Regions from separate parts of the Streptomyces sp. NPDC040410 genome, predicted to be linked through region 2. Evidence: riboswitches for the same ligand, from Rfam matches in the RefSeq annotation. Region 2 holds a riboswitch; the other holds the start of a gene.
The links. Region 2 has a riboswitch for guanidine ahead of ACZ562_RS15455 (MBL fold metallo-hydrolase). Riboswitches for the same ligand answer to the same signal wherever they lie in the genome.

Region 1 (5,587 bases), on a different contig from region 2:
GCCCTCACCGAGGTCCAGACCGCCATCAAGAACGGCGACGAGACCCCCGACATCAGCGGAGTCACGGACGCGGCGGGCGAGCTGACGAAGGTCTGCACGCCGTAGGCGACCACTGGGCCGAGTGGCGAGGCCGGGATACTGAACCCCATGACACGCCTGATCCTCGCCACCCGCAACCCCGGAAAGATCACCGAACTCAGGGCGATCCTCGCCGCCGCGGAACTGCCCCACGATCTCGTCGGCGCGGACGCCTACCCCGACGTCCCCGACGTCAAGGAAACAGGCGTCACCTTCGCCGAGAACGCCCTGCTGAAGGCCCATGCCCTCGCCCGGGCGACCGGCCTGCCCGCGGTCGCCGACGACTCGGGCCTGTGCGTCGACGTCCTGGGCGGCGCGCCCGGCATCTTCTCCGCCCGCTGGGCGGGCCGCCACGGCGACGACAGGGCCAACCTGGACCTGCTCCTCGCCCAGCTCTCCGACATCGCGGACGAGCACCGAGGCGCCCACTTCGCCTGCGCGGCGGCCCTGGCCCTGCCGGACGGCACGGAGAGGGTGGTCGAGGGCCGGCTGAGGGGCGTACTGCGCCACGCCCCGACGGGCACGAACGGCTTCGGCTACGACCCGATCCTGCAGCCGGAGGGCGAGACGCGGACGTGCGCCGAACTGACCGCGGAGGAGAAGAACGCGATCAGCCATCGGGGGAAGGCGTTCAGGGCGTTGGTGCCGGTATTGCGGGAGCTGATGGGGTGAGAGCGCAGAGGGGCCGCCCGGCCGGGCGGCCCCTCTGCGTGCGTGCGGCCGGTGGGATTCGAACCCACACGGGCTTTCGCCCACTGCGATCTAAACGCAGCGTGACTGCCATTCCACCACGGCCGCGTGCACGGCCATCGTACCGGTCATGGAGTGCCTGCCTGAGCGGAACCCGGCGGCCACCTCGACACCAGGTGGAGGTGACCGCATGGCAGTTGGGGCACAGAAACGTAAAGCGGCCCGCGCCGGGGGACCCCGGTGCGAGCCGCTCAGGCCGGTGCTGGGCGTCGCTCAGATGCCCAGGTCCTTGATGATCTTCGCGACGTGGCCCGTCGCCCGGACGTTGTACAGGGCCCGCTCGACCTTGCCGTCCTCGTCCACGATCACCGTGGAGCGGATGACGCCCATGTATGTCTTGCCGTAGTTCTTCTTCTCGCCGAACGCCGCGTAGGCCTCGGTGACGGTCTTGCCGGGGTCTGCGAGGAGGGTGATCTTCAGGGACTCCTTCTCGCGGAACTTGGCGAGCTTCTCGGGCTTGTCGGGGGAGATGCCGATGACGTCGTAGCCCGCGCCGGCGAGGAGTTCCAGGTTGTCCGTGAAGTCGCAGGCCTGCTTGGTGCAGCCGGGCGTCAGGGCCGCCGGGTAGAAATAGACGATGACCTTGCGGCCCTTGTGGTCGGCCAGTGAGACCTCGTTGCCGTCGGCGTCGGGCAGGGTGAAGGCGGGGGCCACGTCCCCGGGCTGGAGTCGCTCGCTCATCGGTCTAGCGTAACGGGGGGTCCTGACAGTGCGGCGGCATGTGAAGCTGACAGACTGTCCGGAACAAGCATCAGCAGACTTCGGAGGCCGTACGGTGGCGGACACGTCGGACACGAGAACCCCGGCGCAGATCGAGGCGGACATCAGGCGCCGCCGCGAGCTGCTGGCCGAGACGCTCGACGAGATCGGGGTGCGGGTGCACCCGAAGACGATCGTGGGGGACGCCAAGGCCAGGGTCGTCTCCAACATCGATCACACGCTCGGCCGGGCCTACGTCGGCGTCAACCGGGCCGTGAGTGACGTCAAGGCCCAGTTCGTCGACGAGGACGGGGCGCCCAGGCTGGAGCGGGTCGTGCCCGTCGCGCTGGTCGTGGTCGGGGTCGTGGGGCTGCTCGCCCTGGGCACCCGGCGTCGCAAGGGCTGACCCGGCGGCGTACGCCGGCGTCGAAGGCAGGTAGGTTCAGTGACGTGAGCGCCAAGAGAAACGACCACAGTACCCAGCAGGACAAGCTGCCCATCCGGATGCTGCACGACCGTGTGCTCGTGCGGCAGGACACCAGTGAGGGCGAGCGGCGTTCGGGCGGCGGCATCCTGATTCCCGCCACCGCGGCGGTCGGCCGCCGGCTGGCGTGGGCCGAGGTCGTCGCGGTGGGGCAGAACGTGCGGACGGTGGAGCCGGGTGACCGGGTCCTGTACGACCCGGAGGACCGTGCCGAGGTCGAGGTGCGGGGTATCGCGTACGTCCTGATGCGTGAGCGTGATCTGCATGCCGTGGCCGCGGACCGGTTCGAGGGGTCGGAGGACTCGACGGGCCTGTACCTGTAGGCCGGGGCCGGTGAGACAGGCGGAAAGGGGCCGGTGACCCTCGTCACCGGCCCCTTTTGCCTTCTGTTTGCTACCGTCGGACGAGGCCCGACGAGACGCGCCGTACCGGGACGGAAGGAAAAGACGACGCACCCCTGACACGAAGTCCGTCTCGGAGGTGCCTGTCATGGCCTGGGTTCTGCTCGTCGTCGCCGGTCTGCTCGAGGTCGGCTGGTCGGTCGGGATGAAGTACACCGACGGTTTCACCCGGCCCCTGCCCAGCGTCCTGACCGGTGCCGGGATCGTCGCGAGCATGCTGTTGCTCTCGTATGCCGCCAAGTCCCTGCCCATCGGTACCGCCTACGGCGTGTGGGTGGGGATCGGGGCGGCCGGGGCGGCGGTGCTCGGCATGGTGGTGCTGGGGGAGCCGGCGACCGCCGCCCGGATCTTCTTCGTGTGTCTGCTGCTGGTCGCCGTGGTGGGGCTGAAGGCGACCTCCGGTCACTGACGGGCCGGCGGCCCCGTCACTGTCTCCTTGTTCCGAAAATGCCGGTGCCCGTCGTGGTGCCGCTGTCCGTTCCTCCGGGCGTGCCGCCGCCGGTGCCGCCCGTGGTGGTGCCGTCGGTCGTGCCGCCCGTCGTGGTGCCGCCTGGCGTGCCGCCTGTGGTGGTGCCGTCGGTCGTGCCGCCCGTCGTGGTGCCGCCGGTGGTCCCGCCCGTCGTGGTGCCGCCGGTGGTGCTTCCCGTCGTGGCGCCGCCGGTCGTGGCGCCGCCGGTCTGGCCCTGGGTCTGGCCCTGCGTGTCGTCGCCGGTGGTGCCCCCGGTCGTGTCGTCCTCGTCCTCGTCGCCCGTGCCGGGCTCCGTTCCGGGGTCGGTGGGGGGCACCTGGATCTCCTCGGCGCCCGGCTGGAGCTGGAGGTCGAACTCGGTGACCGGCTTGCCCTCCAGGGCGTCCCTGGTGAACTGCGCCCAGATCTCCGCGGGCGCCCCGCCGCCGTTGACGCGGTCCAGGCCCATCGCGCCGTACAGCGACTTGTGGGCGGCGGTGACCGGGTCCTGGCCCATGACGGAGACGACCGTGGCGAGTTCGGGCGTGTAGCCGGCGAACCAGGCCGCGGTGTCCTCCTCCGCGGTGCCGGTCTTGCCGGCCGCGGGCCGGCCGGCGGCCTGGGCGGCGGTGGCGGTGCCGTTCTCGACGACGCTCTGCAGTATCGAGGTGGTGGTGTCGGCGGCTTCGCGGGTGACGGCCTGCCGGGTGGTGCGCTTGGGCATGTCCATCACCTCCTTGCCGTCCCTGGTGACCTTGTCGATCATCGTGTAGGTGCCGTGCCTGCCGTGGTTGGCGAGCGTCGCGTACGCCTGCGCCATGTCGAGGACGCTCGCGGTGGCCGTGCCGAGGGCGATGGACGGGTACGGGTTGAGGTCCTTGGTGTTGGCGGGGATGCCCAGGTCGATGGCGGTCTGCCGGACTTTGTCGGCGCCGACGTCGACGGCCATCTGCGCATACACCGAGTTGACCGACTTGTCGGTGGCGGTGCGCACGGTGATGTCGCCGTAGGAGTAGCCGTCCTCGTTCTCGGGGGCGTATGTGCCGCCGCTCCAGCCCTGGACGGGGCGTTCGTTGGTGCCGTCGTAGACGGTGTTCGGGGTGATGGTGCGGCCGTCCTGGGTGACCGAGCCGTTCTGGACGGCGGAGGTGAAGACGATCGGTTTGAAGATGGAGCCGTCCTGGAAGTCGCCGCGGGTGGCGTTGTTCGTGTACTGCTTGACGTAGTCGATGCCGCCGTACATGGCGACGACTTCGCCGGTCCTGGGGTCGACGGCGGCGCCGCCGGCGCGGACGTAGGTGTCGACCTTGCGGTTCTTCTTGTCGAGCTTGGACATCAGCTGGTCGTCGACGGCTTTGACGAAGGCCTTCTGCTTGCTCTTCTGCAGGGTGGTGGTGACGCGGTAGCCGCCGGCGGCGAGTTCCTCGGGGGTGACGATCTTGTTGTTCTTCAGGTCCTCCTTGATCGCCTCGACGATGTAGCCGCGCTGCCCGGACATGCCGACGGCGGCCCCGCTGGTCTCCCTCGGCATCGGGAACTTCATGGCGGCCCGCTCGGACTCGCTCAGCCAGCCCTTGCTGACCATGCCGTTCAGGACGTACTCCCAGCGGTCCTTGGCGGCGGCCTTGTTCTGGGGGTGGGCGACGACGTCGTACTCGCTGGGCGCGTTGAGCAGTGCGGCGAGGTAGGCGCCCTTGGCGGGGTCGAGGTCGGCGGCGCTCATGCCGTAGTAGGCCTGGGCGGCGGCCTCGATGCCATAGGCGTTGCGGCCGAAGTAGCTGGTGTTGAGGTAGCCCTCGAGGATCTGGTCCTTCGTCTCGGTGCGGTCCAGCTTGATCGAGATGAAGAACTCCTTCACCTTGCGGGTGACCGTCTGCTCCTGTGCCAGGTAGTAGTTCTTGACGTACTGCTGGGTGATGGTGGAGCCGGACTGCTTGCCCTTGCCGGTGGCGGTGTTCCAGCCGGCGCGGACCATGGCTCCCGGGTCGACGGCGGACTCGGTGTAGAAGTCGCGGTCCTCGGCGGCGAGTACGGCGTGCTGGGCGTCCTTGGAGACATGGGCGAGGGTGACGTTCTCGCGGTTGACCTCGCCGTCGCGGGCGATGACGGTGCCGTCCGCGTACAGGTAGACGTTGCTCTGTTTGGTGGCGAGCGCGTTGGCGGGCGGGATCTTCACCAGGGAGTAGCCGAGGAAGAACAGGCCGGCCAGGAGCAGGATGCCGACGATGAAGGTGCCGAGCACCATGCGCCAGGTCGGGACGAGCCGGCGCCAGCCGGTGCGCCTCGGCCGCTTGGGTTTCTTGCCCCCCGGGCCGGCGGCCGCTGTCGGCTGTTGCGGCCCCCAGCCCTGGTTCGGCTGCTGCGGCTGCGGCTCGTCGCTCATCTCGTGCACGGACTCCTGTTTCGCGTCGTACGTTCCCGTACGACCTCGTACGCCTTCTGCGCCCCCTGTTGAAGACTCTCGCACCAAGCGTTCCGTTCCCGGTTTTCGGCACGCTTCTGACCCGAAAAATGCCTGGCCTGCCTTGCCGCTCTGTGACTAGGCTCCTGCGCTTCGGTGTCGTGAGGGCGGGGAGGGCTGTGGGTGTGGGTTCGGGCCGGCTGTACGCGGCCGTCGCGGCGGGCGGGTTCCGGCGGTACGCGACGTATCGGGCGGCCACCGCGGCCGGGGTGTTCACCAACACCGTGTTCGGGCTGATCCTGGTGTACACGTACACGGCGCTGTGG
Region 2 (5,587 bases):
TCAACCCAGCCCGCCTCCCGACCTGCGCGCTTCTCCGTCGGACAGGCGTTCCGGGCCCGCCGCGAGCGGCGTGTGGTGAACGTCACGCCACTCAACGTACCTACTGGTCGGTATGGTCACGTGGAGCCGTGAGCGACAGGAGGCGTCATGTCTGCGACCAACCGCCAGATCCGACTGGCAGCCCGCCCCATGGGCGAGGTGAAGCCCGATGACTGGCAGCACTGTTCGGAGCCCGTCGAGGAACCGGGACCGGGCCTGTTCGTCGGCCGGACACGCGTCATCTCCCTGGACCCCGCCATGCGGGGCTGGCTGGACGACCGCCCCTCCTACCTGCCGCCGGTGGGCATCGGCGAGGTGATGCGCGCCGGATCGGTCGTCGAGGTCACCGCATCCGACCACCCCGACTTCCAGCCCGGTGACCATGTGGTCGGCACGTTCGGCGTCCAGGAGTACGTGGTCTCCGACGGCAAGGGAGCCATGAAGATCGACACCTCCCTCGCACCGCCCTCGACCTATCTCGGGGCGCTGGGCATGCCCGGCATGACGGCCTACTTCGGACTTCTGGACGTCGGGGCACTCAAGGACGGCGAGACCGTCGTGGTGTCGGGGGCGGCCGGCGCGGTCGGCACCATCGCGGGTCAGATCGCGAAGGCCAAGGGCTGCCGGGTCGTGGGCATCGCCGGAGGACCGGAGAAGTGCGCCCTGCTCACCGACGAGCTGGGATTCGACGCGGCGATCGACTACCGCGCCGACGACGTGAGGAAAGCGCTGCGCCGGCACGCCCCCGACGGCATCGACGTCTACTTCGACAACGTCGGAGGGGACATCCTCGACGCGGCCCTGACCCGGCTGGCGATGCACGCGCGCGTCGTGGTCTGCGGTGCGATCAGTCAGTACAACAACGCCACACCGGTCAAGGGCCCCTCGAACTACCTCACGCTGCTGGTGCGCCGTGCCCGCATGGAGGGCTTCGTCGTCTTCGACTACGCCAAGCGCTACGCGCAGGCCGCGCAGGAGATCTCCGCATGGATCGGCGCCGGCCGCATCAAGGTCAAGGAACATGTGGTGAGGGGGACCGTGGACGACTTCCCCGACACGTTGCAGATGCTCTTCCGCGGCGAGAACGTCGGCAAGCTCGTACTGGAGCTGGCATGACAGCAGCCGAGACCGGGTCCGGCGGCCCGCTCCGGGGCAAGGTGGCGATCGTCACGGGCGGAGCCGGCGGGCTGGGCCGGGCCACGGCGCTCGCGCTGGGGAGGGCCGGGGCGCGTGTGGTCGTCGCGGACCTCGATGCGCAGGGCGGCCGGGAAGTGGCCGACATGGTCGGCGGCACATTCCGCGCCTGTGACGTCTCCGACCTCGACGGCAACCGTGCCCTGGTGGACTTCACCCAGGAACAGTACGGCGGCGTCGACATCGCGTTCCTCAACGCGGGGGCGGCGACCGGCTGTGGTGTGGGCGCGGACTTCGATCTGGCGCGCTACCGCCGGGCGATGGGCGCCAACCTCGACGGCGTGGTCTTCGGCACCCACGCTGTGCTGCCCGCGCTGCGGGCCCGCGGCGGAGGCTCGATCGTGGCGACCGCGTCCCTGGCGGGCCTCGCGGCGGTGCCTCTCGACCCTCTGTACGGAGCCAACAAGCACGCGGTCGTGGGACTCGCACGCGCACTGGGACCGGCTCTCGCGCCGGACAACGTGCGCTTCAACGCGGTCTGCCCGGGGTACGCCGAGTCGGGGATCATCGAACCGCTGCGCGACATGCTCGCCGAGCAGCAACTGCCGATCATCCCCGCCGAGGTCGTGGCGGACACGGTGCTGCGGATCGTCGTCGGCGACGCCACCGGGGAGTGCTGGTTCATCCAGGCCGGCCGGGAACCGGAACCGTTCCGTTTCCGCGGCGTCCCCGGCCCGGGCAAGCCTGTCGGCGTCTGAGCACATGCGCGCCCGTTCGCGTCGGCGGGCGGGGTGCCGGTGTCACGGCCGGTCGGGCGAGCGGGGGAGCGTGGTATCGGCGGAGCGGAAGCCCTGTGTGGGCGGGAGGGGTCGCGCGGCGGCCGGCCCATGGACGCAGTCGGCACCCTGTTGTCCCATGTGCTGCCGCCGACGACCGGCCGGCCGCTCCCCACGCCGGCTCTCGGCGGCCCGCGGCAACCGGCCGGACCGGGCGCGCCTCACGTACGACCCGGCCCCCTCCCGCCCCGCGGCCGCGGGGGGACCGGCCCGGAAGCCTCAGCCGGTGCTCGGGCCGAACCCCTCGCGCGTGTCCGCCGGTTGGCCGGAGAACGGCCACCGCCGTGCCGCGGCGAGCGACGGCTGCCTCGACGGCACCCCGCACACGCGGTCACAGCCGGATGACGATCAGGGCGGTGTCGTCGGTGTTGCCGGTGGGCGGGAGCAGGTCGGCCAGGAGAGCGTCGGCCAGGGCCTCGGGAGCGGCGTGCCGGCGCCGGGTGAGGGAGTCGGCGAGGCGCGCCAGGCCGGTGTCGATGTCCTCGTCGCGGCGTTCCACGAGGCCGTCGGTGTACAGGATGAGGGTGGCGCCCTCGGTGAAGGGCGTGCGCGCCTGTGGGCGGGACAGGTGCTCGGGGCGGGCCGCGAGTGGAGGGTCGGTGGCCCGGTCGAGGAAGGTGACGGTGCCGTCGGGGTGCGCGAGCGCGGGTGGAAGGTGGCCGGCGGAGCTGTAGGTGATGGTGCGGCTGTCCCAGTCGATGAAGGTCGTCACGGCAGTGGTTGCCTCCGCACCGTCGACGAAGCGGGCGTACAGGCCGAGGGCCTCCAGGGCCTGGGCCGGACCGTCGGCGACGCGGCAGGCCGCGCTCAGCGCACTTCGCAGCTGGCCCATGGTGCAGGCGGCTGCCAGACCGTGGCCGACGACGTCGCCGACGGCGACCGCGAGGTTGTCGCCGGGCAGGTCGACCAGGTCGTACCAGTCGCCGCACACGTTCAGCGCGCCGATGGCGGGCCGGTAGCGGACGGCCGCCTCATGCGGCCCGGTCGGGCCGGGCGCGGGCAGCATGGCCGCCTGCAGGGCCAGGGCGACCTCGCGTTCGCGGGCGTGCGCCGAGCGCAGGAGTTCGTTGACCTCCTGCAGTTCGCGGGCGCGGGTGTAGAGCTCGGCCTCCAGCACGCGGGCCCTGCTGTCGCCGCCCGGGCCACCGCGGGCCCGGATGAGTTCCGTGACCTCCTCCACCCGGTGCACGATCAGCGCCACCCGCCCGTCGCGACCGACGACGGGTGCGTTGACCGGGCTCCAGTAGTGCACCCGCCACACGCCGGGCCGCTCGGGATCCTCGATGTCGTAGCGGATCAGTGCCATCGTGTCGCGCTCGCCGGTGTCCACCACACGGAGCATCGACGCCTGGGTCTCCCGCATGCCGGCCGCGGCCGGTTCGTTCGGGTTCTCGGGGAAGACGTCGAAGATGTACCGGCCCAGCAGCTGCTCGCGCGTGCGCCCGGAAAGGCGCACGAAGTCGTCGTTGGCGTCGGCGTACACCAGGTCAGGGGTGAGCAGCGCCACCATGCCGGGCAGGGCCCGGAAGACCTCGGCATAGTCGATCTGCGGTTCCCACATGTCCTGCCTGCCTCGGCGCCGAGCGTCACTGTGCCGTTCCACGATAGGAGCGAACCCGCCCACGCGGCCTGGGCACTGCTCCCTCCGGGGCCAGGAGTGCTCCGGAAACAGCGTGGAAGCACGCTTGCGGATCAGAAGCATCCGTATACCGAGCCTGACCCGCTGCTCGTTGATCAGCCCGGTCCGCGCGTAGTAGATTCCGCTCGGCGGCGCGTGAGCGCCTGCCCCGGACGAGATGGGCGCCGTACCCGGCCTGCTAAGACGACGCTCTCGGGAGGCGTCATGGCCGGAAACGCACAGCAGGCCGACTTTGTGTCCGAGGCCCCGGAGCCGCGCGCGCTGGACGTGGACTGGATCCATGGATCGCCGTCCGCGAAGCACAACACCGATCCGGACATCCAGGTCCACGCATACGACGAGCACACGTTCATCCTGCGCCAGAACATGGCCATCGACTATGAGGCGCCGTTCCTGTTTCTGATCTTCGGCAACGCCCGGGCCGTACTCATCGACACGGGAGCCACCGAGTCCGCCGAGTTCTTTCCGCTGCGCCGGGTGGTCGACGACTTGATCGGGCGCTGGTTGGCCGGGCATCCACGGGACGGCTACACCCTCCTCGTCCTGCACACCCACGCCCACGGCGACCACATCGCGGGCGATGCCCAGTTCATCGACCGCCCCGGCACCGAAGTGGTGCGGGCGGATCTCCACAGTGCCTGGGAGTACTTCGGATTCGCCGACGACCCCGACCGGGTGACCCGCGTCGACCTCGGCGGCCGGGTGCTGGAGTGCCTCGCCACCCCCGGTCACCATGAGGCGGCCGTCACGTACTACGACCCGCACACCGGATTCCTGCTGACCGGCGACACGGTGTATCCCGGACGGCTGTACGTGGAGGACTGGGCCGCCTTCGGCAGAACCGTCGACCGCTTGATCGCGTTCGCTGACACCCGACCGGTCACCCACATCCTCGGCTGTCACATCGAGATGACGAACGAGCCCGGCGTGGACTACCCGGTCCTGACCACCTACCAGCCGGACGAGCCGCCCCTGCAGATGACCACCCGCCAACTGCGCGAGATCCGCGAAGCGATCGATGAGATCGGTGAGCGGCCCGGACGGCACCCTTTCCCCGGCTTCATCATCTGCAAGGACGAGTGAGCACTCGCGGCCCCCGAAGACGGCCGCTTCGCCTGTCCCGACACCGAGTCCGCTCTGTCGGCCCCCGGCTCGCCGTGGGCGGCCCTCGGATACGACGCTGACCACCTCGCCTTCGGCCGCCGCAGCCTGGACGACCGCGTCGGGGCACTGCGCGCGCCGGGGCAGGCCTGTCGCCACGACGGGGGCTGTTCAGCCCGTGAGGGCGGTCGGGGAACGGTGTGGGCAAAGCGGAGTTGCCGGTGTGGCGTTCGGTGTGGTCTCGCAGCAGCCGGCTTCGGCTGCGTCCGCGGGGGCGACGCGCCGGGCGCGTTCGACGGCCTGTCCCCAGTACGTTCCGGCGACGACAAGCATGGCTCCGAGAGCGGAGGGCACGGTGAGACGGTCGTCGCCGAAGCCGATGCCGACCAGGAGGGCCCAGACCGGTTCGGTGCCCAGGAGGAGACTGGCCCGAGTCGCGGACGTGCGCTGCACGGCCCAGGTCTGGGCCAGGAAGGCGAACAGGCCGCAGAACAGGGCCAGGTAGACGAGTTGGGTCCAGGTCCCTGCGTCGGCCCGGGCGAGGACCGGCAGCCCGCCCGCAGCGGGCAGGAAGAACAGTGCCGCACCGACGACGCTCTGCACGGTCGTCAGCTGCAGTGGGCGCAGCGTCCGGCCGGTGGTGACCCGTCCGACGAGCACCACATGAGCCGCTCGGACCACCGCTGCCGCGAGCATCAGCAGATCACCGGCCCCGGGAGGGCGCAGGCCATTGCCGGACACGAGCAGGCCGACGCCCGCGACGCACAGACCGACCGCGAGGAAGAACCTGGCCGGCGTTCCGCCCCGCCGTCCCGCGCGATCCAGGAGCGGTGTGAGC

Region 1: linked by a shared signal. The riboswitch ahead of sugE (quaternary ammonium compound efflux SMR transporter SugE) and the one ahead of ACZ562_RS15455 (MBL fold metallo-hydrolase) in region 2 are both predicted to bind guanidine.

What each region holds. Positions count from the first base shown of each region.
Region 1 is NZ_JBVIVK010000012.1:116,332-121,918, forward strand. Features, by position in the region: gene ACZ562_RS23750 (hypothetical protein) at 1-105, shown strand, start outside; gene rdgB (RdgB/HAM1 family non-canonical purine NTP pyrophosphatase) at 148-750, shown strand; tRNA gene ACZ562_RS23760 (tRNA-Leu) at 794-876, opposite strand; gene bcp (thioredoxin-dependent thiol peroxidase) at 1,042-1,509, opposite strand; gene ACZ562_RS23770 (DUF3618 domain-containing protein) at 1,604-1,933, shown strand; gene ACZ562_RS23775 (GroES family chaperonin) at 1,978-2,334, shown strand; guanidine-III (ykkC-III) riboswitch at 2,404-2,467, shown strand; gene sugE (quaternary ammonium compound efflux SMR transporter SugE) at 2,501-2,821, shown strand; gene ACZ562_RS23785 (transglycosylase domain-containing protein) at 2,838-5,243, opposite strand; gene ACZ562_RS23790 (ABC transporter permease) at 5,447-5,587, shown strand, end outside.
Region 2 is NZ_JBVIVK010000006.1:231,453-237,039, forward strand. Features, by position in the region: gene ACZ562_RS15440 (NADP-dependent oxidoreductase) at 148-1,155, shown strand; gene ACZ562_RS15445 (SDR family NAD(P)-dependent oxidoreductase) at 1,152-1,931, shown strand; gene ACZ562_RS15450 (PP2C family protein-serine/threonine phosphatase) at 2,341-3,570, opposite strand; guanidine-III (ykkC-III) riboswitch at 3,774-3,841, shown strand; gene ACZ562_RS15455 (MBL fold metallo-hydrolase) at 3,853-4,731, shown strand; gene ACZ562_RS15460 (DMT family transporter) at 4,921-5,587, opposite strand, start outside.